Rhodopirellula baltica SH 1: one gene and its partner. The protein of the gene in region 2 binds, or shares a complex with, the protein of the main gene of each other region. Links are inferred from orthologs where the notes say so. Each region holds a gene or a part of one and is shown on either strand. Other genes may lie near its edges.

What was found.
Region 1: the proteins of carB (region 2) and carA are in contact, whole or in part, in a solved structure (PDB 1KEE), measured with the Escherichia coli proteins. The link is inferred for Rhodopirellula baltica SH 1 from one-to-one orthologs.

Annotation. Positions count from the first base shown.
Region 1 is NC_005027.1:2,661,281-2,672,110, forward strand. The notes cover bases 5,268-8,090. They hold carA (glutamine-hydrolyzing carbamoyl-phosphate synthase small subunit), read right to left. Parts: upstream 7,351-8,090; coding sequence 6,184-7,350; downstream 5,268-6,183. Other genes in these bases: proS (proline--tRNA ligase), read right to left, coding at 5,268-6,187; RB_RS10405 (hypothetical protein), read right to left, coding at 7,608-7,967; RB_RS10410 (hypothetical protein), read right to left, coding at 7,994-8,090. Outside these bases: RB_RS10380 (type II and III secretion system protein family protein), read left to right, coding at 1-1,425; RB_RS10385 (AAA family ATPase), read left to right, coding at 1,522-2,751; lnt (apolipoprotein N-acyltransferase), read left to right, coding at 2,845-4,638; more of proS, read right to left, coding at 4,682-5,267; more of RB_RS10410, read right to left, coding at 8,091-8,575; redox-regulated ATPase YchF, read right to left, coding at 8,690-9,781; RB_RS10420 (porin), read right to left, coding at 9,925-10,830. UniProt on the Escherichia coli protein: Small subunit of the glutamine-dependent carbamoyl phosphate synthetase (CPSase).
Region 2 is NC_005027.1:6,533,902-6,545,754, forward strand. Bases 2,690-6,535 are described here. They hold carB (carbamoyl-phosphate synthase large subunit), read right to left. Parts: upstream 6,142-6,535; coding sequence 2,890-6,141; downstream 2,690-2,889. Other genes in these bases: RB_RS25165 (SHD1 domain-containing protein), read right to left, coding at 2,690-2,772; RB_RS25175 (exonuclease domain-containing protein), read right to left, coding at 6,380-6,535. Also shown: RB_RS25160 (sigma-54-dependent transcriptional regulator), read right to left, coding at 1-605; more of RB_RS25165, read right to left, coding at 1,039-2,689; more of RB_RS25175, read right to left, coding at 6,536-7,447; RB_RS25180 (DUF1501 domain-containing protein), read right to left, coding at 7,856-9,352; RB_RS25185 (DUF1553 domain-containing protein), read right to left, coding at 9,413-11,853. UniProt on the Escherichia coli protein: Large subunit of the glutamine-dependent carbamoyl phosphate synthetase (CPSase).

The DNA of each region.
Region 1 (10,830 bases), 3.9 Mb from region 2 along the record:
GACAAGCTTTACACCATTGACGTCACCGTCGTCGCCGACGCTCGTGAAGTCGAAGGCATTTTGAACTCGCAGCTGCCGCTGGCATCGCTTCGAGTCACGCCCATCGGCGAGTCGGCGATCATTTCTGGATATGTAACCAGTGTTGACGACGTGGACAAAGCGGTCGCGATCACCGAACAATTTTACACGACGGTCATCAACAACATCCAAGTCGTCGGCATCCAACAAGTCTTGTTGCACACCAAGATCATGGAGGTCAGCCGTACGAAGCTCCGTGAACTCGGCGTCGACTTGGCAATTCTTGACGATAACTTCACATTGCTAAACGGCCCTAGTGGAGTCCTCGATGTTGGTGCCGGTATCGTCGAAGGTGACGCTGGCTTTGGCCCCATTCCACTTGGTGATACGAATCTGCGATTCAATGTCAACGGAAATTTCGAGACGCTCATCAACGCGTTGCACGAACAGCGTTTGACCAAGCTGTTAGCGGAACCGACTGTCGTCGCCACCCACGGACGCCCCGCACGATTCACCGTTGGTGGTCGAATCCCGACGATTGTTCCCGGGCAGAACGGCCAAGTTCAAATCACCTACGAAGATTACGGAACAAGCATCGACTTCTTGCCGTTCGTCGTTGGCCCCGGTCGTATTCGACTGGAAGTGCGACCAGAAGTTAGTGAGCCCGATCCTTCGCGAGCCGTCACGGTCAACGGTACCAATGTGACCGCGTTTACGACGCGATACGTTGAAACGGCCGTCGAAATGCAAGCGGGACAAACGTTCGCTTTGGCTGGTTTGTTGCAAAGCCGCACCGAATCAACGACATCCCGAACACCATTCTTCGGAAGCTTGCCTTACGTCGGGACATTGTTCCGCAAAATGCAGGAACGTCGAAACGAGATCGAATTGCTGATCCTGGTCACTCCAGAATTGGTGGAAGCCATGGATCCACACGAAGTCCCTCGTGGTGGCCCTGGCATGAACTCGCACTCACCTGACGATAAAGAGTTCTACCTTTATGGTCACATCGAAGTGCCGAACTTGAAAGCCAACGATTGCGACAACGAAAACTTGCAACCTGGCATCAGCGGCGGCTTCCGCGGAGGACCAATCGAACCTGGTCCGATGATGCACCAAGCACCGATCTACCAAGATTCGCAGAACGGTGCCCCAGAGCTCATTTACCCGCAAGGTGAGATTGTCGATCCAAGCATGTCGACCCCGCAAGCTTCGCGAAACATGCCGCAGCGAGCGATGCCAAATCCGTCTGGCTACTACCCGCAGCGGACTGCACGCAACACCGCGTCACCCGCAAACAATCGTTTCGGTGCTGGCGAGTTGCTTCCACCGAATGCAATCGTCCCTGGTCCACAACCAACGAAGGTTGCCGAAGGTGTGATCGTCAGCCAACCGGACTACAGATGATCGCCTGAGTGAACTCGATACGCCCCACCATGTCGCCCGCCTGACAAGCGGGCTGTCCCCTATGAAACCTTTCTCCGTCTATCGAAGCTGCCTGTTATGAGTAACGTCCTACGATTGGCCTTGGTCGATCCAAACGACTCGTCCCGCGAAACACTGAAAGCGATGCTTTTGGGGATGGACACCGTTTGGCTGGAAGCGGACTGCTCACGCTACGAGTTCTTTCCTGACATCGTCGATCAAACGACTCCCGATGTCGGGGTCATCTCGCTGGACACCGATTCCACCGCCGCAATCAAACTGATTGAGCGGATCACTCGCGAAACGCCCGACACGGCGTTGCTCGCGACCAGTGCCGTCAGCGATGGACAATTGATCCTGCAGGCGATTCGTGCTGGAGCACGTGAGTTTCTGACGTTGCCTTTGGTAGAAGAAGAACTGTCTTCGGCGCTCGGTCGGATCAGTCAAACCAAGTTCGGCGGTGGAGACGCACGCAATCGTTCATGCGAAGTCATCGCGATCGCTGGAGCAACCGGTGGTGTGGGAACGACCAGCACCGCGGTGAACCTGGGCTGCGTGTTGGCCGAAGAAAGCCGCAACAGTGTTGCCCTGTTGGATCTGGATTTAGCGCTCGGTGACGCCGACGTTTTCTTGGATGCTATTCCGGATTACACACTCGCCGACGTCGTTCAAAACATCGGACGACTCGACATTCAACTGCTCAAGAAGTCGCTCACGAAACACTCCAGCGGTCTGTATTTGCTGCCGCGACCAGTTGAACTGCATGACCTGGAAGCCATCGACACCGAAAGTCTTCGCAAAGTTGTCGGTTTGCTGAAGGCCTCGTTCACGCATTTGATCGTCGACCTTTCAAAGACCTACAACGCGCTCGACATGATCGCCATCGAATCCGCGTCGAAGGTATTGCTGGTCACTCAATTGGACCTGCCATGTCTCCGCAACGTGGTTCGTTTGATGATGAGCTTCGATGAAACCGAAGGCCTCGCCGAACGAGTTGAAATCATCGTCAACCGAGCTGGTTTGGACGCCGGACAAATCAGCCTGAAGAAAGCGAAAGAAACACTCGGACGTGAGATCTTCGCTTTGTTGCCCAACGACTATCGAACGATGGTCGAAGTCCGCAACAACGGTGTGCCGTTGATCACGCAAGCCCCGAAGGCAGCCTTGACCCAGGCTTTCCGGGATGTTGCGTATCGATTGACGCACCGAGAAACCGGGGTAACTGCGGAAGAAGGCGCCGGTGCGGACGACCACGCCAACAACGAAAGCCGTTGGAAACGATTCTGGCCGGGTGCCGCCAAGGCCTAACACGCGTCGGGAAATGTGAAACGGGTTGCCGGCCCGCGGTTGGGCTGGTATTTCACGGGGATATCAATCATCCCGCGAACGTGAGCCCCTCCGTTGAGCGAAAACAAATCCGTCTCCGACCTTCCTGCTTCGGAAGTCGCCACCAAGCAGCCATCGCTCGACCCCGCCTCGATGAGGTGGCTTTCTGCGGCATCGTCCGCATTCGCAGTGGTGCTTTGGCTCTCGGGACCTCCATTCGCGATCGGTCCCTTGGTGTTCATCGCACTGGTTCCACTGCTGGCGATCGCGGAAGTCTCGCCGAGCTCTTCTTGGAAGCGACCCCTGTACGCCGCTTCGCTCGCCTATTGGTTGCTCAGCCTTCAAGGTCTCCGCTACGCACATCCGCTGATGTTCTTGCCTTGGATTGCATTGTCAGGCTACCTGGCAATCTATCCCGTTCTCTTTATCGCGTTGCTCCGGCGACTGCGATTGGTAGACAACTGTGATGTCTCTCAAGCACGGCGAGATCGAGTACCGCTTTGTCTTGTGGCCGCCGTCGTTTGGGTTGGCTTGGAGTGGATTCGGAACTACTTCTTCACCGGGATCTCGGTGTTGATGCTCGGCCACGCACTGGCTGATATGCCAATGCTCATCCAAATCGCAGACTTGGGCGGAACCTATGCGGTCAGCTTCGTGATCGTCTGCGTCAACGTCGCAATGTTCGACGCACTGAATCGATGGGTCGTTCAACGGACATCAAGTGTCTCTGACTCCCCGATGAAGTCATTGGTGACCGCAGGCGGTTTACTGATTGCCACGATGGTCTACGGAGCAATGTCGATGAATGCCGAGACGGAACCGACCGGCAAAACGATCGCACTTTTGGGAGACAACGAACTGACGGTCTATGAACAAGACATCGTGCGTGAACAGGAGATTTTTGCGACATACGGTCAAATGGCAATCGATGCGGTCGCTAAATCGAACACACGAATCGATGCAGTTGTTTGGCCCGAGTCGATGTTCTCAGGCGGATTGCCTTGGATGACGACCGGCGCCGATCTGGTGGTTCCTGACTTCATGCAGAACCCAGCAGCCGCGCCGTTGCAGCCTGAACAACTTCGCTTCGCAGTGGAAAGCAAGCAGAACGACTTCTTGGATCGCGCGAACAGTATTCAGCGAGCGATGAGGGCCAGTTCGACCGTGCCAACCGAGGCGCCACCGGCAATCATTGGCGGCTGTGGATTGGTCCAGTACGCGGATCGCCCCAGCCAATACAGCGGCGTGGTTTGGGTGAATGCGACCGGAAACATGTCCGGCACCTACTCGAAGAATCACCTCGTCCTATTCGGAGAAACCATCCCATTGGTGCACAGCTTGCCCTGGATCCGCGACATTGTCCCTCCGGGACTTGGATTGGATCGAGGAACCCAACCGGAACGCTTTGACTTGGATGGGATTTCGTTAATGCCAAATTTGTGCATCGAAACGGCGGTGGAACGAATTCCTGTCAATCACATGCACCAACTGAATTCACGAGCCAACCCAAAACTGCCTGACGCAATCGTGACGTTGACCAACGACGTTTGGTTCCACGATTCCGCGGTCGTGGATCACCATTTGCGATGCGCACAATTAGTTGCGGTTGGATGTCGGCGTCCAATCTTGTCCGCCGCCAACGGTGGCCCAACCGTGTGGATTGATTCGGCCGGTCGAGTGGTCGAGCGATTGGCAAAAGGACAAAGCGATGTGATCTATGCCCAGCCAAGGCGAGACTCGCGAATCAGCCTGTATGTACGCATAGGATCTTGGCCGGCCGGCTTGATGGGCGCGGCCACACTTTGCGGATTGGCATGGATGACGTTTGAGTGGCTGATGCGTCGGCGGAAACGCAGTGTGATCGCCTAATCAGCTCAACCAAATTGACAATCAACGCGTCATCGCGAGAGCGTCAATACGCTTTCGCGAAAATGGCTCGTTGAGCTGCGGGTTTGCCAGTCAAGAAGCAGGTGCCTTCGGTCGCGTTGTCCGATCGCGGAACGCAACGTATCGTCACCTTCAACTCTTTCAACAACGGCTGCAAAGAGTCTTCATCGCAGTAGTGACACCAAGCGAACCCGCCGGTGATTGCGGTGTCGCCTTTGTCAGCAAAGAAGTCGCGAAACTCAGCTTCGGATGTCAGCTCGACTGTGTTGTCTTCCCGCATCTTCAAAGCGGCGTCGAACAACTCCTGCTGCAACGTTGCCAGTTTCTCGCCGATCGTTGCGACCAATTCCGCTCGGTCGATGCCGACACTTTTGGGTTGGTTGCGAATGCCGCAGAAAACCGTGCCCGCGGCGATGTCCTTCGGTCCAACTTCCAATCGAATCGGCACGCCTCGTTTGACGTGGTACCACTTCTTTTCGCCGCCGCGAATGTCGCGGTCGTCGATGGTTACCCGGACAGGTGCATTCGCGTAGGTTTGAGCCGCCAATTCGTCGCGGAGTGATTGAACGTATTCCATCACCTCCGCTCGCGAATCGTCTTTGTAGATTGGTTGAATGACGACATGCGTTGGTGCCAAACGCGGTGGCAAAACCAACCCATCATCGTCGCTGTGCGTCATAATCAAAGCACCGATCAAACGAGTGCTGACGCCCCAAGAGGTTGTCCAAGCAAACTCGATGTCGCCGGACTCACTTTGAAATTTGATTTCCTGCGCTTTTGAAAAGTTCTGACCCAGGAAGTGGCTCGTCCCCGCTTGCAAGGCCTTGCGATCTTGCATCATGGCTTCGATCGACAACGTCTCAACGGCGCCGGGGAAACGTTCCAGCGGAGTCTTGCTACCGACGATGACTGGCATCGCCATCCAGTTCTCAGCAAAGTCTCGGTAGACCTCGACCATCTTCTCGGTTTCTTCGACCGCTTCTTCCGAAGTCGCGTGGACGGTGTGGCCTTCCTGCCAAAGAAATTCCGCGGTGCGCAAAAACATTCGCGTCCGCATTTCCCAACGCACAACGTTGGCCCATTGGTTGATCAGAATTGGCAAATCACGGTAACTCTGCACCCACTTCGCGTAGGTTGCACCAATGATCGTTTCGCTAGTTGGTCGAACGATCAATGGTTCTTCGAGCTTGCCCGCAGGCCGCAACCCGCCATCAGGATCTGGTTCAAGACGGTGGTGAGTGACGACCGCGCACTCTTTCGCAAATCCCTCGACGTGTTCGGCTTCCTTCTCGAGGAAGCTCATCGGGATAAACAATGGGAAGTAAGCGTTTTGGTGGCCGGTTGCTTTGAACATGTCATCCAAAGCACGCTGGACGTTTTCCCAAAGCTGGTAGCCCCACGGTTTGATCACCATGCAACCGCGAACCGGCGAGTTCTCAGCGAGGTCGGCTGCCCGAATGACTTGTTGATACCACTCGGGATAATTCTCTTCGCGAGTTGGGCTGATGGCTGTCCTGGGGGCTTTGCTCATGCGGTCACCCCGCACTTCTCGTTCAGTTGTTCCTGGAATCGTGAGAATAAGTAGTGGCTGTCGTGAGGACCGGCCGCAGCTTCGGGGTGATATTGAACAGCAAACGCTCCGGTGTCTTTGTGACGAACACCTGCGATCGTGTCATCGTTCAAATTGCGGTGCGTGACTTCCAAGCAATCTGGCAAACCTTGATCATCGACCGCGAAGCCGTGGTTTTGGCTGGTGATTTCAACCTTGCCCGTTTCCAAATCGAGAACGGGTTGGTTGGCTCCACGGTGACCGAATTTCAGTTTGAAGGTTTTGGCACCGCAGGCGACGGACAGCAGTTGGTGACCGAGACAAATTCCAAACACGGGGACTTGGCCGAGCAATTCACCAATCGCTTTGTGAGCGTAGGTCAATGGTTCGGGGTCGCCGGGTCCATTGGACAAGAACACACCGTCGGGATCCATCTTCAAGATGTCATCGGCGGATGCATTTCCAGGAACGATCGTGACTCGGTTGCCGCGTGAACGCAGGTGCCGCGGAATGTTCCACTTCATGCCGAAGTCCATGCAGACGACGTGCGGTCGGCTATCGTCGCCGATCGACGCGTCTTTGGCTGCTTCGCGAATTTCTCGGATGGTCCAGTCATCCAGTTCGTTGGTCCACTTTTCCAATTGAGTCGGCATGACCTCCTGTACCAAATCACGCCCGACCAAACCCGGTGAAGCTTTGGCTTTGGCCACCAAAGATGCGTCATCCAAATCGGTCGTCGACAGAACGCCTCGCATGGCGCCTTCGCTGCGGATTCGTCGCACGAGGGCACGCGTGTCGATGCCGGCGATTCCAACAACACCCTGCGAATTCAGATAGTCGCTCAGCGAACCTTCCGATCGGTAGTTGCTGTGCATGCGACTCTCGTTGCGGATGATGAATCCCGCCAGCGAAGTGCCGCGATTTTCGAGGTCGATTGAGTTGATCCCGTAATTGCCCATTTCGGGATAAGTCATCGTCACCAATTGACCGCGATAGCTGGGGTCGGTCAGGATTTCCTGGTACCCAGTCATCGAGGTGTTGAAGACGACTTCGCCGGTCGTTTCGCCTTCTGCTCCGAGGCTGGTTCCGGTGTAGACGGTGCCGTCTTCGAGAGCGAGTTTGGCAGCTTTGGCAGGTGAGCTCATCAATGCACAATGGGAGTCGCGGAAAAAATGGGATACCTTCGACGTGGTGTCCTGTTATCGCTGTCGAATCCATTTTCTTCCAGTCCCCCGAGTGTGCGTCCGCCCCCTTTCCCGCCGATTTGACGGGGTTTCTTGGCGGGTCGGAGGGATCTCACCATTCTGAGGTCGCGTCGGCCGTTTAACGGGCCGACGATGGGGAGTGCCGCAGGACCATCTGACCGGTTCCGCTGCCTCGGACTCTAGGAAAGACAGGCGAATTATTGCGGCGGTTGAACCAAAGCAATGATCCGATTGACCGCCAAACGCAACGACTTCGCCGCCATCGCGAAATTGGTGTGCCCGCTGACTTCCGGTTGGATCGCCTCGTACAGCTCCGTGGCTCCTCGGAGCCGCCGCAATTTCTTCTTGGCCATTTTCATGTAAACGGCCGTGTCGGTTTCGTCCGTCACCGGCCCAACAGCCAAAATGAAGTCGTACAAGTCTCGAACGACTTCCCTCAAATCCTCATCCTCTTCCGATTCATCGGCATGCTTGAGGAAAGTGCGGACCATCCAAACGTGAGTCAGCTCCGCATCGATGGCTCGGATAACCGTGAGTGGATCACTAGGAGAAGTCATTTCGCTGTGTTCGTTCGTTCTGTTAATCAGGACGCTTGCGTGTCTTCGGTTTCGACCGGTACCGCGGCATGCGGTTCGGCTGATTCAGTGGCATCGGTCGCAGGCTTCGTCGGTGCATGACCGTGAGGCGTGTTCATCGCCACGATCACAACGCCGACGACGGTCAGCGCCATACCAACCCAAAGCACAGGACTGATTTGCACATGCCCACCCAGCCGAAGAACGGAAACCAGGGCCGTCACCGACACCGCACCGCCAAAAACGATCGGCATGACCAATAACGCGTTGCCTTTGCTGGTCATCATTGCGGTGGTCAAACAGAGTGCCCCAAAGGCCCCCAGACAACCAGCCAAGAAACCCCATTTGACGGTCGCAAAGTGCTCGCCCGAAAAATTGAACGAGTCTCCTTTGACGCCCATCATGGCCAAACCACCAAGAATCGCGATCACCAGGTAAGCAATCCCAATGAAGACGTAAGGTTTGAACGGCGACCACAACGGTGCACCGTTGATGCGGGGCGCCTGAGCGTTGCCGATGGTCGGGCCATAGCAGCCCCAAAACAACGCTGTGCCGATAGCGAAGAGAATTGGAATCAACATTTTGTTCATAGAACCGTCAGTAGGAGGGATGGCGGTGGGAGCACGGGCTATCAGCAAATGGGCACCAAAACGAATCGGTGCCTGAATATCAAACCGAAGATCAAATGCGTGCTGGAATGACGATCAAACGTTGAACAAGAAGTGACAGATGTCACCGTCTTGCATCACGTAGGACTTTCCTTCCACACGAAGTTTACCGGCTTGTCGAATGTCTTTCTCTGTTTTGTATTCTTCCAGCTCCGGCAACTGGTAGATTTCGGCGCGGATGAAACCACGCTCGAAATCGCTGTGAATCACCCCGGCGGCTTGGGGAGCAGTCGCTCCGATTCGAACCGGCCACGCACGGACCTCTGTTTCGCCGGCTGTGAAAAAGCTTTGCAAACCAAGTGTTCGGTAGGCTTCGCGAGCGATGATGTTCAGCGATGGTTCTTCCAAGCCCACGTCCGCCAACATTTCTGCTCGATCTTCTTCGTCCAGTTCGGCAATTTCTGATTCGAGCTTCGCACAAACGCAGGCCACCGAAGCTCCGGTCTTCGCCGCATGCTCGCGAACTTTGTCAACCAATTCGTGCTCGCCGTTGAGGTCGTTTTCGTCAACATTGGCGATGTACAGGATTGGTTTCGCGGTCATCAAGCCATAGCTGCTGATCGCGACCTGCTCGGCCTCGGGCAATTCCAAAGTCCGCAACGGTTGCTCGTTTTCCAAGTGTGCGTTGCACTTCTCAATTGCCGCGACGCGAAGCTTGGCTTCCTTGTCGCCGCTGCGAGCGGTCCGTTGAGCCTTACCCAATGCGTTTTCGAGCGTTTGCATATCAGCCAAAACCAGCTCGGTTTCGATCGTGTCGATGTCGGCGATCGGGTTGACTTGGCCGCTCACGTGAATCACGTCGGGATCCTCAAAGCAACGAACCACCTGCATGATTGCGTCGACTTGTCGGATGTGACTGAGAAACTTGTTGCCCAAACCTTCACCTTCGGCCGCACCTTTCACGATGCCGGCGATATCAACCAACTTCAACGCCGAAGGAATCACCTTCTTAGGCTTGATGAAGTCGGTGATCCGATTCAATCGCGAATCGGGCACGCTGACGATCCCTTCGTTGGGCTCGATCGTGCAAAACGGATAGTTGGCACTTTGAGCCGCGACGCTGGACGTCAGAGCGTTGAAGAGGGTGCTTTTGCCGACATTGGGCAAGCCGACGATTCCGGCTTCCATCGAGTTGCCTGAAAGAATGGGGAAAGAAAGGTGGGAGTCGAACCGCCATGATCCAGCGGTTTTCGCAACGGCCACTGTTATGGCGATTCCAACGCGATTCGTCGAGGCGACGCGTTGGAACAGAGCGACCTCCCGCCGCGGTGTCAGAATTCTGCCTGAAACTGCGTTCGGAACAAGGTTCCCTCGTCGCCAACCAGAATATCGCTGGTCGTGTTCTGCAACGGACTTCCGTCGAGCTGAGTCATGTCGAACGTGACCTTCAAACTTGGCTTGGACAACGGATACCAGTTCATGCCCACCGCATACTCGTTGGCCGCACCGTAGTCCCCATCGACTCGCGAAAATCTCAGGTTCACATCCAACTTCTTGTCAATCAAGAACTTGCCGCCCTCGACGTAGCAACCGTGTTGAAAAACCTGGTTCTTCGCGAGAGCTCCGTCACCACGTATATCCGTGATCCAGCGAAGAAACATCTCGCTCGTCAGACTCCATCCTCGACGCTTCCAAGCGAAGTCCGCTCCGTAAAACCAGATATCGAAATCCGAAATCGTCACGCCCGGAGAGATTGCGCCGACCTGTGTCAAACGAGTGCCATCGGACAACCGGACAAAGTTGGTTTCGTCGTAGGGATCACCGGACTGCTGACCGACCTGTGGCGAATAAACCATCGAGTGCCCAATTCGCCAAAGTGCCGTGTGCGTCTTTTCGTAGTCGACAATTTGCGACCCAAAATCCCCCGCGGGATCGATGTAGCTCGTTGCCGCAAACGTGATACGGTTGTCGGTTGCCGAATTGGGCAAGCTGGCCGTTCGATATCCGTTGCCAGCCATCACTTGGTAGTGCCCGTGCTCAGCAAACTTTCCGATACCGAAAAGCCCCACCGTTCGGTCGGGACGGAAGAAGTCGTTCGCCATTGGTCGATCAGCAAACCGCGTGCGCCGAGCACCAAGAAGCCATTGCCGGCTCGCGGAGACCTTTCGTTTGCCCATTTGAATCTGGAAGGTGTCCGACGCCTTCCATGCCCAGAAGTAATCAAAAAAGTCGAGCAT
Region 2 (11,853 bases):
ATGGCCTGCGCCACCATTTCTTTTCCGGTTCCGGATTCACCGGTGATAAGCACCGTCGCGTCGGTGGCGGCAATGCGTCGCAAACGGTCGATGACCGTTTGCATCTTTTTGCTGGTGTAGATGATGCCTTCGAAGCCAAAACGCTCGTCGAGCCGCTGCATCAACTCGGTGTTTGTCCGTCGGAGTTCGACGTTCTCGGCCGCCTTCTCGACGATGGCTCGCAAGCGACTGGGGGTGATCGGTTTCTCGAGAAAATTGAACGCGCCCTGCTGCATCGCTTCGACAGCGATCGGCACCGTCGCGTGCCCGGTCACCATGACGACTTCGCATTCGGGCAATCGTTCTTTTGCCAGAGCCAGGATTTTCATTCCGTCGACATCGTTCATCACCATGTCGGTGATGATGATGTCGAACGTTTCTCGCTGGATCAGTGCGGCGGCGTCGGGGCCGCTGGTCGCGACCTCGCAAACGTAGCCAACCTTTTCCAGGCTCTCCGTCATCGCCCGCGCGTGGGCAGCCTCATTGTCGACCACCAGCAGACGGTACTTCGAACGATCCGGCGGTTCGGCGGTGGAATCGGGGGCGGCAGTGAGATCGGAAGTCATTCAAATCAGACGGATGACGAGAAGGGCTGGCGAAAATCGACCCCATTTCGTGGTCGTGAGCCCTTGATTCTAAGCCAGTCCAGGTTCCTGGGAACCATGTCTCCGAAACCGGTTCTCAGGGCCCTCGGAAGTTGTCGGGGGAAGCGGTGCAGGTGACGCCGGCTCGCACGCAATCAGTCGCGGAGCGACGGAATCTGGCAGCCTTGGGTTTCAACCCAAGGTTGGGTTGAATCTCGATGGTGAGCAAGTCGCGGAGCGACGACAGCCGGGGACATGATGATCCCACCTGTCGCCACTCCGCGGCTTTTCATTGGACGCACCTGCCGGGAACCTCGGGTTGAAACCCGAGGCTGACAAATGCCACCGCTCCGCGGTTGGGTAGACCGAGGCAGCACGCTAGGTGAGGGGCAACCCGGCGTCCTGAGGCTGATCGCTATTCCGTTACGACTTGGAATGGATTGGCGGCGGCTTCGGATTCCTTTTGGAATCGTTCCGCCAGGTCGGCGTCCTTCTTTGAGAGTGCTGTCACCGGGACTTCGATCGTTTTGTTGTCGGCGGACTTCAGGCGAAGCTTGCCATCCTTCACCGCCAGGAACGATGCCTCGATTTTGAATTTCCCGGTTTTGTCCGTCCAGGTCCGGATGACATCCATTTCAGCTTGGGGATCTTCGTCGTCCATCTCATCCGGTTCATCGATCGCCACCTTGGGTTTTGGAGCCACACGCCGAGTTCGCGGTGCGGGCCGCGTGTCGACAGGTTGCTGAACCGTATCGGGTGGGTAACGCAACATCGATACATTGACGCGTTCGACTCGACCATGACCACCGACGGACTGCACCGAGACTTCGTTGCGAGCATGGATTTCTTTGACTTCGACCGCTTCGTAGCCGCTGAATCGTTCTCGTGATTTGGCCAGAATCTGACCGACAACCAAACGGCTGGCCGTTGTGACTGGCCCACCGGTCCGCTTCACCGTCCCAATCCCGCGGCTGTAGTCGCGACGATCCTCTGCCATCTGCTTGAGCGATTCGTCGTAGCGGGCCGCAGCCGAATAAAAGGAGGATTTCCGATTATCCTTGGACATCTCGGCTCGCTGCAGAAGTGCCTGCGCGAGTTCGGGATCTTGGCGTTGATTCCTCGAGTTGAGCTCCATCATCGCGCGATGAGCGATCGTGAAGGAAGATTCGGGACCGAGAGCCTTGATCCATTCTTTGCGTTCAGCATCGGTGAAGGGGCGTGTGCGTTTGAGTTCAGCCTCCTTTGCCGCAGCGATTTTGGCGTTGCGTTCCTGCTGAGTCTCGCGAACCAAAGAGATCGACACGGGAACTTTGATTTCCACGCCATCGTCGACTTGGAAGATCACTCGATTGATTTGCAGTTGTTCATAGAAGCCATCGTCTAAGTTGAAGAACGCGATGCCTTCACCTTGCATCTTCAGTGGTGGGTCGGATTCGGGAGCGGACAACTCGTATTGATGGTCAATCTTCATCCGGTTTCGAACCGCTGGATGAGCAACGTACTTCCATTTCTCGGTTGCGATGGAAAGTTTTTTATTGTTCAGGCCCGCGTGGCTGGCAAACAAAGGCGTCATTCCAAAGGGGCTGCTGACCCGGGCGATGGTGGTTGTGTCAGATTCGTTCCAGGTCACTGCGACATCGGCACCATTGTCCGCCGCTCGTTGATTGACGGGGATCGCATTGGCCGGAGGGAGTGGAACGATGGCAAGTTGGCCGAGCGTGCCGAGCAGCAATCCCATCATCTCATCCCGCTGCGCGACCTCGACGCTTCCGAGCGGTGTGATTCCCAGCAACGCCCCTCGGCAAGACACCGATTCCAGCGTTGGCAAAGGCGAATCGTTGCTGCTGCGGAAGAAGGATGACGAGCGAGAGTACGTGCCTTCTAGATGGCCGGTCACGTTCAGCTGAATCAATTCCGGCGTGGCGGATTTGACTTGATAAGTCAACGTGCCAGGGTATTTGCCCGCGTCTTTACCGATCCCGATCTGAATGTTGATCTTGTAGGTGACCGTTTCGCCAACCTTCGAGCTGAAACGAACCGGTTCAGCGGCTGAGGCAGAAGCCGAAACCAGCAACGAGCCGGGGACCGCCACGCCAAATAACAGCATGCCGACCAGGAAGGTCAACGAACCATTCAATCGATGAGTCATGTCGTCGTCGCCTGATGAAATGGGATGGAGGACCCCCATGTTAATGACTCGACGCATCCTCTGTGAACGGAAACAGCCGCTCAAAGGCGGCTGTTTCTTGAAACGTTCACAATGCAATCAGACGTTCTGTGCGTACCGACGTTGCAGCGATTCGACTTCCATCGGAGTGTCACGCATGGCAACCATCGCTCGCACGGCGGCTTCCGCGGCGGCCAGAGTGGTGATGCACGGCACGCCATGTTGCACGCCGGCAGCTCGGATCTTGCCTTCGTCAGTCCGAGCTCCCTTGCCTGACGGAGTGTTCAGAATCAACTGAACGTCGTCGTTTTTCAGGTAGTCGATCAGGTTGGGGTGACCTTCGGAGAGCTTCTTGACCCGGGTCACAGCGATTCCGTTGGCTTCCAAACGAACCGCGGTTCCTTCGGTCGCCAAAAGTTCAAAACCCAACTCGATCAAAGACTTGCCGAGTGACTCGGCGGCTTCTTTGTGGTTGGCAGAGAGCGACAAGAAGATCTTGCCAGATTCTGGCAGCACGGTCCCCGCAGCGAGTTGGCTTTTGGCAAACGCGATCGAGAACAATTCGCTGACACCCATGACTTCGCCGGTGCTTCGCATCTCGGGGCCGAGCACAATGTCGACGCCGGCAAATTTCCGGAATGGCAACACGCTTTCTTTGATCGAAACGTGGCGTGGAATGGGTTCTTCCGTGACGTTCAGTTCTTTCAACGTCTTGCCGGCCATGACTTTGGTCGCCAAGTTTGCGACAGGAACTCCGGTCGCTTTGGCAACGAACGGCACGGTGCGGCTGGCACGCGGGTTCACTTCCAAAATGTAAAGCGTTGGCTGCGTGCCTTCCATTTTGACGGCGAACTGAATGTTCATCAGCCCAACCACGTTCAGGCGTGCGGCCAGCTTTCTCGTCGCATCGCGAATTTCGGCCAGGACCGGTTGAGTCAGGCTGAACGGTGGGATGCAGCAAGCCGAGTCACCCGAGTGAACACCAGCTTCTTCGATATGTTCCATGATCCCCATGATCACGCAATCGTTGCCATCGCTGATCGCGTCGACATCGACTTCGGTAGCGTCTTCGAGGAACCGGTCGATCAGAACAGGCTGTCCATCGGCGACGATGAATGCCTCGGCAACGTAGCGAGCGAACTGGGAGTGGTCGTAGCAGATCTCCATCGCACGGCCGCCGAGCACAAAGCTGGGGCGAACAAGCGCCGGATAGCCAATGCGTTTGGCTTCGACTCGCGCTTCGTCCATGTTGCGAGCGATGCCCGATGGCGGTTGCCGCAGGCCGAGTTCGTCGATCAGGCTGCTGAACAATTCACGGTCTTCGGCGGTGTCGATCGTGTCGACGCTGGTGCCGATGATCGGCACGCCGGCCTGTTCCAATCCACGAGCCAAGTTGAGCGGCGTTTGGCCACCGAACTGAACGATCACACCATCAGGCTGCATCGCGTCGCAGATGTTCAGGACGTCTTCGATCGTCAAGGGTTCGAAGAACAAGATGTCCGATGTGTCGTAGTCGGTGCTGACTGTTTCTGGGTTGCTGTTGACCATGATCGATTCGATGCCCATCTCTTGCAGGGCAAACGAAGCGTGGCAGCAGCAGTAATCGAACTCGATGCCCTGACCGATTCGGTTGGGGCCACCACCCAAGATCACGACACGTTTCTTGTCGCCCTTGGCTGGCACTTCGGTTTCGGATTCGTAGGTGCTGTAGTAGTACGGCGTGAAAGCTTCAAATTCAGCCGCACAGGTGTCGACACTTTTGTAGACCGGTCGAATGCCCATTTCCAAACGTTTCGCTCGGACTTGGGATTCCGTTTTCGACGTGATCGTCGCGATTTGACGATCCGAGAATCCGCGACGTTTGGCGTCTCGCATTGTGTCTACATCGATCGCGTCCAGCTTTCCGATCGCGCGTAGGTTGTCTTCGGTTTCGATCAGTTGTTGCAGGTGATCGAGGAACCATGGGTCGATGTTGGTCAGCGAATGAATTTCCGCCGCCGTCATTCCGTCCTTGAATGCATAGCGGATGTAGAAAACTCGCTCGGAACCGGGAGTCGACAACTTCGCACGGATTTCGTCGCGGCTTGGTTGATCTTCGGTTCCCCAGAGATCCTTCGGGTCACTGCCAAATCCGAATGCGCCGACTTCCAAGCCACGCAGGGCTTTTTGGAACGACTCTTGGAACGTTCGTCCGATCGACATGGTTTCGCCGACCGACTTCATTTGAGTCGTCAGTGTCGCGTCGGCTTCGGGGAATTTCTCGAACGCGAATCGAGGCATCTTGGTGACGACGTAGTCGATCGTCGGTTCGAAGCAGGCTTTGGTTTTTTGCGTGATGTCGTTGGGCAATTCCCACAAACGATATCCCACGGCCAATTTCGCAGCGATCTTTGCGATCGGGAAACCGGTTGCTTTGCTGGCCAACGCCGAGCTTCGACTGACTCGCGGATTCATTTCAATCACGATCATTCGGCCCGTGTCAGGCTCGATCGCGAATTGGATGTTGCTGCCGCCGGTCTCGACACCGATTTCGCGAATGACAGCCAGCGAAGCGTCACGCATCCGTTGGTATTCTTTGTCGCTCAACGTTTGGGCGGGGGCGACGGTGATGGAGTCGCCCGTGTGGACACCCATTGGGTCGAAGTTTTCGATGGCACAAATGATCACGACGTTGTCGTCGCAATCACGCATGACTTCCATCTCGTACTCTTTCCAGCCGATGATCGATTCTTCGATCAAGACTTCGGTGACGGGCGATTGATCCAGTCCGTTTTGGACCAGCGAATCGAAGTCGTCTTTGTTGTAGGCAATCGCAGAACCACTGCCGCCCATCGTGAAGGATGGTCGAACGACGGCGGGCAAGCCAACTTCGGCGAGGGCTTTGCGTGCATCGGCGAGCGTTCGGACGGTGAAGCCTTTGCAGACATCCAGGCCGATTTTGTCCATCGCTTGTTTGAACTGTTCGCGTTCTTCCGCTTTGGCGATGACCTTGGCGTTGGCGGCGATCATTTCGACGCCGTATTTTTCGAGCACGCCGTTGGCGTCGAGGTCCATCGCGACGTTCAGGCCAGTTTGGCCACCCAGGGTCGGCAGCAATGCATCGGGGCGTTCTTTGGCGATGACCTTTTCGACGATCTGCCAAGTCAACGGTTCGATGTACGTTGCGTCGGCGGTGGCCGGGTCGGTCATGATCGTCGCTGGATTGCTATTGACCAGCACGACCTCATAACCTTCTTCACGCAACGCTTTGCAGGCTTGGGTTCCTGAGTAGTCGAATTCGCAAGCTTGGCCGATAACAATCGGGCCACTGCCAATGAGCAGAATCTTCTTGATGTCGTCGCGACGCGGCACGGAAACGATCCCAAAAGAGGGCGGAGGGGCTCGAATGGCTGACGATTTGGTCGAGAGCCCACCGGCTGTGGGGGCTCAGGTTCGACGACGCCTGCCGTGAAAATTTCGGGAAGGATAACACGGTTTGCCCTCGGCGCAGAGGACCGGGGATCGGATCAAAATCGATTCGCCGAGAACTCTTGGTAGGATCCACCTTGCAGCCCCAGATTGGCGGCAAATTCGTCGGTAGGACGAATGTTCACATCGCGATGATCATTTCCAGAAACTCGTGTTCCGTCATGATTCTCAGGGGGGCTCCTTCGGCTGCCAGCTGTCGAGCGGTCGCCTCTTTGACGCTCATCGTGCGACTTGCCTGAACCGTTCGCGAATCGGGGTCACCGACGACGACCAAGTCCGTTTTTCGCGAAACGCTGGATTGGCACTTTCCTCCGCAACGAGATGTCAGCATTTCAGCTTCCTCCCGCTGCAGCTTTTGAAGCACCCCGGTGAAGACCACTTTGCGTCCCTCGAGCGGTCGAATGAAGTCGGCACGAATCATCAATCGCTGCAAATCCACGCCGCTGTCGCTGATCCCGCAGGGACGGGGCGGCTCGATGGCGAACGAGGCGGATCCGGCCGTCGAGTTCGAAATGGTGGAACTAGTCATCGTCGATCCAGCGATCGCGACTTCGGGAGCCCGTGACGGCGAGCGACGCGGGGAAGATTTTCGTCGGGTCGATGCACGCCTGGACGTTGGCCCTTTCTTTCCCCAAGCACCTGCACTGCCCCGAGACAAGGAAAGCTTCGATTCCAAAGTCTCCAGGCTGGTCGCCCCCGAGTCTTCCGCCGCGGCCAAAGCGATCTTGGCACAAGCGATCGAATCTTCCAGAGCATCGTGGTGGCGGAACCGAATGCCCAACCAATCCGACAGTGGTTTCAACCCAAAGCGAGGTTGCTGGGGCCAAGTCCGACGGGCGATCGCTCGCGTGCAACTGTATTGCATGTCGGGAACAGGATGGTCGTGCGATTCCAAACAAGCCATCAACACGCCGAGGTCAAAGCTGGCGTTGTGAGCGATCAAGCAATCATCGCCGAGCGTGGATTGGATCTCCGGCCACAACTCGCCGAACTCGGGTTCCTCCCGCACCATCCCGGGAGTGATGCCGTGGATCTGAATGTTGGCGGGTGAAAACACAAACGGTCGCGGGCGAATCAGCCAGCACGCCGAATCAACGATCTCTCCGCCGCGAACGCGAACCGCCGCCAATTGACAGGCACTGTCTGAGCGACGCGTCGCCGTTTCAAAATCGATCGCGGTGAAATCCATGACGCATTTCTAAGTCGGCTCGCTTTGACTTGTCAAACCCTGTGCGAAACGTTTGCTATTGGCGTTCTGATAGCGAATGCAATTTTTCTTCCGGTTTCTGTCTTTCTTCATCCCGGTAGGGATTTCAGATGGTAGCCGGGGGTTGCTGCGTAGCAGCGTACCCCTGGAAAACGAGCCCCAGAAAAACTCTCCATCCCGCCGTGGCCAAAGGCCACGGCGGGATGGAGAGTGGCGGCGTGGGGGCGTGTCCATCGGTGGCGCTATCGCTTACCGACGGCTACCATCCGGCATCCCTACCGGGATGAAAACCTGCGCAAACGCATGGCCACCACAAGCCCAAACATTTCGTAGTCCAGGCGAACGCCTTGACGGCTCAATCAATCAACACTCTCGAAAGAACCGAATTCATCAAGCCAGGATGTCGTGGATGACGTGGGCTTCTTCCACGCCAGTCAATCGTTGATCGAGGCCGAGGAACGGGAACGTCAACCGTTCGTGATCGATTCCCAATTGGTGCAAAATCGTTGCGTTGAAATCTCGCACGTGGACTGGGTTTTCAACGACGTTGTAACTGAAGTCATCGGTGACGCCGTGCGTGATGCCGCCTTTGACACCACCGCCGGCCATCCAAGTCGTGAAGCAACGTGGATGGTGATCGCGTCCATAATCCTTGTGCGTCAGTTTGCCCTGGCAATACGTCGTGCGTCCAAATTCTCCCGCGAAAACGACCAGGGTGTCATCGAGCATTCCGCGTTGCCGCAAATCGCGAATCAAGGCGGCACATGGTTGATCAACATCGTAAGCTTGGCCACGAATCTTCTTCGGCAAGTGTGAATGGTGATCCCATCCGCGGTGAAACAGTTGCACAAATCGAACGTCGCGTTCGACCATTCGGCGTGCCATCAAGCAGTTGCGAGCGAACGAGCCGCTCTTGTGGACTTCCGGGCCGTACATCGCCAACGTGTCTTCGGTCTCTTGGCTCAAGTCGGTCAGTTCCGGCACCGAGGCTTGCATTCGAAACGCCATCTCTTGTTGAGCGATGGTCGTCAGGATTTCTGGGTCACCGATTTGCTGCATGTGTTGGCGATTCAAATCCGTGACCAAGTCCAGCATCTTTTGTCGGCTTTCGCGGTTCACACCTTCCGGATTGGAAAGGAACAAAACCGGATCACCGGAAGGTTGGAACGAGACGCCTTGGTGTTTGGACGGCAGATAACCGGATCCCCACAATCGACTGTAGAGAGCTTGGATGTTGGCTTTGTCGCCGCTCCAGAAGGCGGAGTTAAGCACGATGAAGTCGGGCAGGTTTTCGTTCATCCGACCCAGGCCGTAGCTCAGCCAAGAACCCAAGCTCGCTTTGCCGGGGATTTCCGATCCGGTGCAGAACAGCGTTTTGCCCGGGTCGTGATTGATCGCGTCCGTGTGCGTGGATCGAATCAAGCAAATGTCATCGATCACGGTTCCGAGGTGAGGCAACAGTTCGCTGAGATGGATCCCGTTTTCGCCATGCCGCGAAAATTCGAACATCGATGGCGCGATGATTTGTTTCGTGCCGCGAGTCATCGCGGTGACTCGTTGCCCGTTGCTGACGCTGGGCGGCAGCGGTTGCTTGAACTGCTTGGCGAGCTCGGGTTTGTAATCGAACAAATCCATTTGGCTGGGGGCACCCGCCATGAACAGAAAGATCACCCGCTTGGCTTTGGCGGGAAAATGCAGACCTTCCAACTCACCGGCCTTCAAGTCCGTTGCTTGCTTGTCAATCGATTTGGCTTCGTTGGCGTTAGCACGAGCGACGATTGATCCCAACGCGGTTGCTCCGAGTCCCATGCCGGATTGCTGCAAGAACTGACGTCGACCCGATAGGTTGGCCAGCGTTTGGAAAGCGGCGTTTTGCGAAGTGTTCATGGCGAGGTCTGTGAAAGAATGGTTCGGATTCGTTGGCGGTTTGCAGTCGGGAAAGTGGCGTCATTCCCGCGTTCGAACACAATCCAAATTCAAGATGGAGTGAATCACCATAGTCCATGCGGCCAAACGAACCTGGTCGGGCGCGGATGTCACGGACTGGACAACCGGATCCGTGCATCGTTGCACGAGTGCGGTGGCTTGGCCCGGTTGAGATTCATACAGCGATTGAAAGGTCTCGAGCGATCGCGACAACGATTCGAGAGCCGCATCGGTTGGCGGTCGCGAAGTGATGGTTTCGTAGGCAACGGCCAAACGTTTTTGATGGCCGCCGTCTTCGGCATTCAACGTTTCATCATCGAGCAATCGTTTGGCCAGCGTCGTCGATGCACTGAAGAACTGAGGTTCATTCATCAGCATGAGGGCCTGCAGCGGCGTGTTGGTTCGTTCGCGTCTGGCAATGCAACTGTCGCGGTTGGGTGCGTCAAAGATGGTCATCTGCGGCGGTGGCAAACCGCGTTTCCAGAACGTGTAGACGCTTCGACGAACGGCTTTCTCACCCGAGTCGGGGACGTAGCTGTTGGGGTACGAAGTTGGCATCGCAACGATCTTCCACAATCCTTCCGGTTGTGGTGGTTTGACACTTTTTCCGTACATCGTCGGGCTGAGCAGACCGCAAACGGAGAGCACTTGGTCGCGAATCACTTCTGCGTCGAGACGATAGCGAGAACCGCGAGCGAGCAATCGGTTCTGCGGGTCGGCGACAAAGGATTCTGGAGGGGCGATCGATGACTGCTGATAAGTTTCTGTGTTGACGATCGAACGCATCAAACCCTGCACATCCCAGCCAGAATCGATGAATTCGATGGCAAGGTGATCGAGCAATTGGGGATGCGACGGCAGTTGGCCTTGGGCGCCAAAGTCTTCGGATGTTTTGACCAGTCCGACGCCAAACAGTTGCTGCCAGAAACGATTGACAGCGACGCGGGCGGTCAGCGGGTTGGTTGGATCCACCATCCACTGCGCCAAATCCATGCGTGTTTTCGGCGTGTCGGGATCGTCGGCACCTGGTAGCGGTGGTAGGAACGAAGGCGTGTCGCGAGTGACGACTTCACCGGGGGCATCGTAGGCACCGCGGATCAGGATGTGAGCGGGACGAATTTCAGCTCGCTCTTTCATCACGAGCGTCGCGGGGACGTTCACTAGAACGCTGTCGCGTTCTTGGTTCAGCTTCGCGATCGCGGCTTGAACCTGTTGCAGTTTTTGCTTGCGCTGTTCTGGTGATGTTTGGGGCTCGGCCCTCCCCTCGCTTCGCTCGACCCTCTCAGAGGGAGGGTGAAGTTTGGAAGCGTCGGGAGCTTGTTTGTCTGGTTCCGGTTTGGGTTGCAGGTCTTTCGCTTCCGTTTGCAGGCGAGCGATCTCGGCGCTGAGGCGTGTCAGCGTTTGGGATTGTTCTTCCGTCGGGAATTCGATGTATGGCGGTTGCAGCCCGCGTTGAAAATCGGTGCCGCGACGGCCTCCGGTTTCGGGACCACCGTCGAAGTTGTTGAAGAACGCGTACAGCGAATAGAAATCCTTCTGCGAGATCGGATCGTATTTGTGGTCGTGGCAAACAGCACACTGCAGGGTCAGACCCATGAACGCCGTGCCGACCGCAGATACTCGATCGACGACATTCTTGACGAAGCTCTCTTCGGGCAAGGCTGTCCCGCGATCGATGATCAGGTGCAACCGGTTGAACCCTGACGCGGTCAATTGATCGACGCTGGGATCGGGATGCAGATCGCCGGCGATTTGATCGACAATGAACTGGTCAAACGGCAGGTTCTCGTTGAATGCACGAATCACCCAATCGCGATAAGGTGTCATCTCCCGGTAGTGATCGTGATGCATCCCGTTGGTGTCAGCGAACCGGACGAGGTCCAACCAGTACCTCGCCATGTGCTCGCCAAACGCAGGTTTCGCGATGATGCGATCCACTAAGTCTTGATAAGCGGTTTCGGAATCGTCGTTCAGGAACGCATCGATCTCTTCGGCGGTCGGCGGCAATCCGGTCAGGTCCAGTGACAGACGGCGGATCAATGTTCGTCGATCGGCTCGGGGACGCGGGGTGAGTCCTTTGGATTCCATCTTGGAACTCACAAAGCGATCGATCGGGGCATCCCACTCATCGTGCACCAGATCGGGCAATGGCGGTTTGCTCGGCGAGACAAATGCCCAGTGCGTTTCATAGGGAGCACCTTGCTCGATCCACTGTTTCAGAATCGTGATCTGCTCGGGCTTCAGTGGCTTGTGCATGTCCGGCGGCGGCATGATCGAATCGGGATCTTCCGATTCGATCCGGACCAGCACCTCGTCCAGATCGGCTTCGCCCTCGATATCCAGCCGGAATCCCGCTGCATTGTTGTTTTCGTCGGGGCCGTGACAGGCGAAACAATGGTTCGAAAGAATCGGCCGCACGTCTTCTTGGAAAGAGACCTCATCCGCGTTTGCCGGCAAGACCG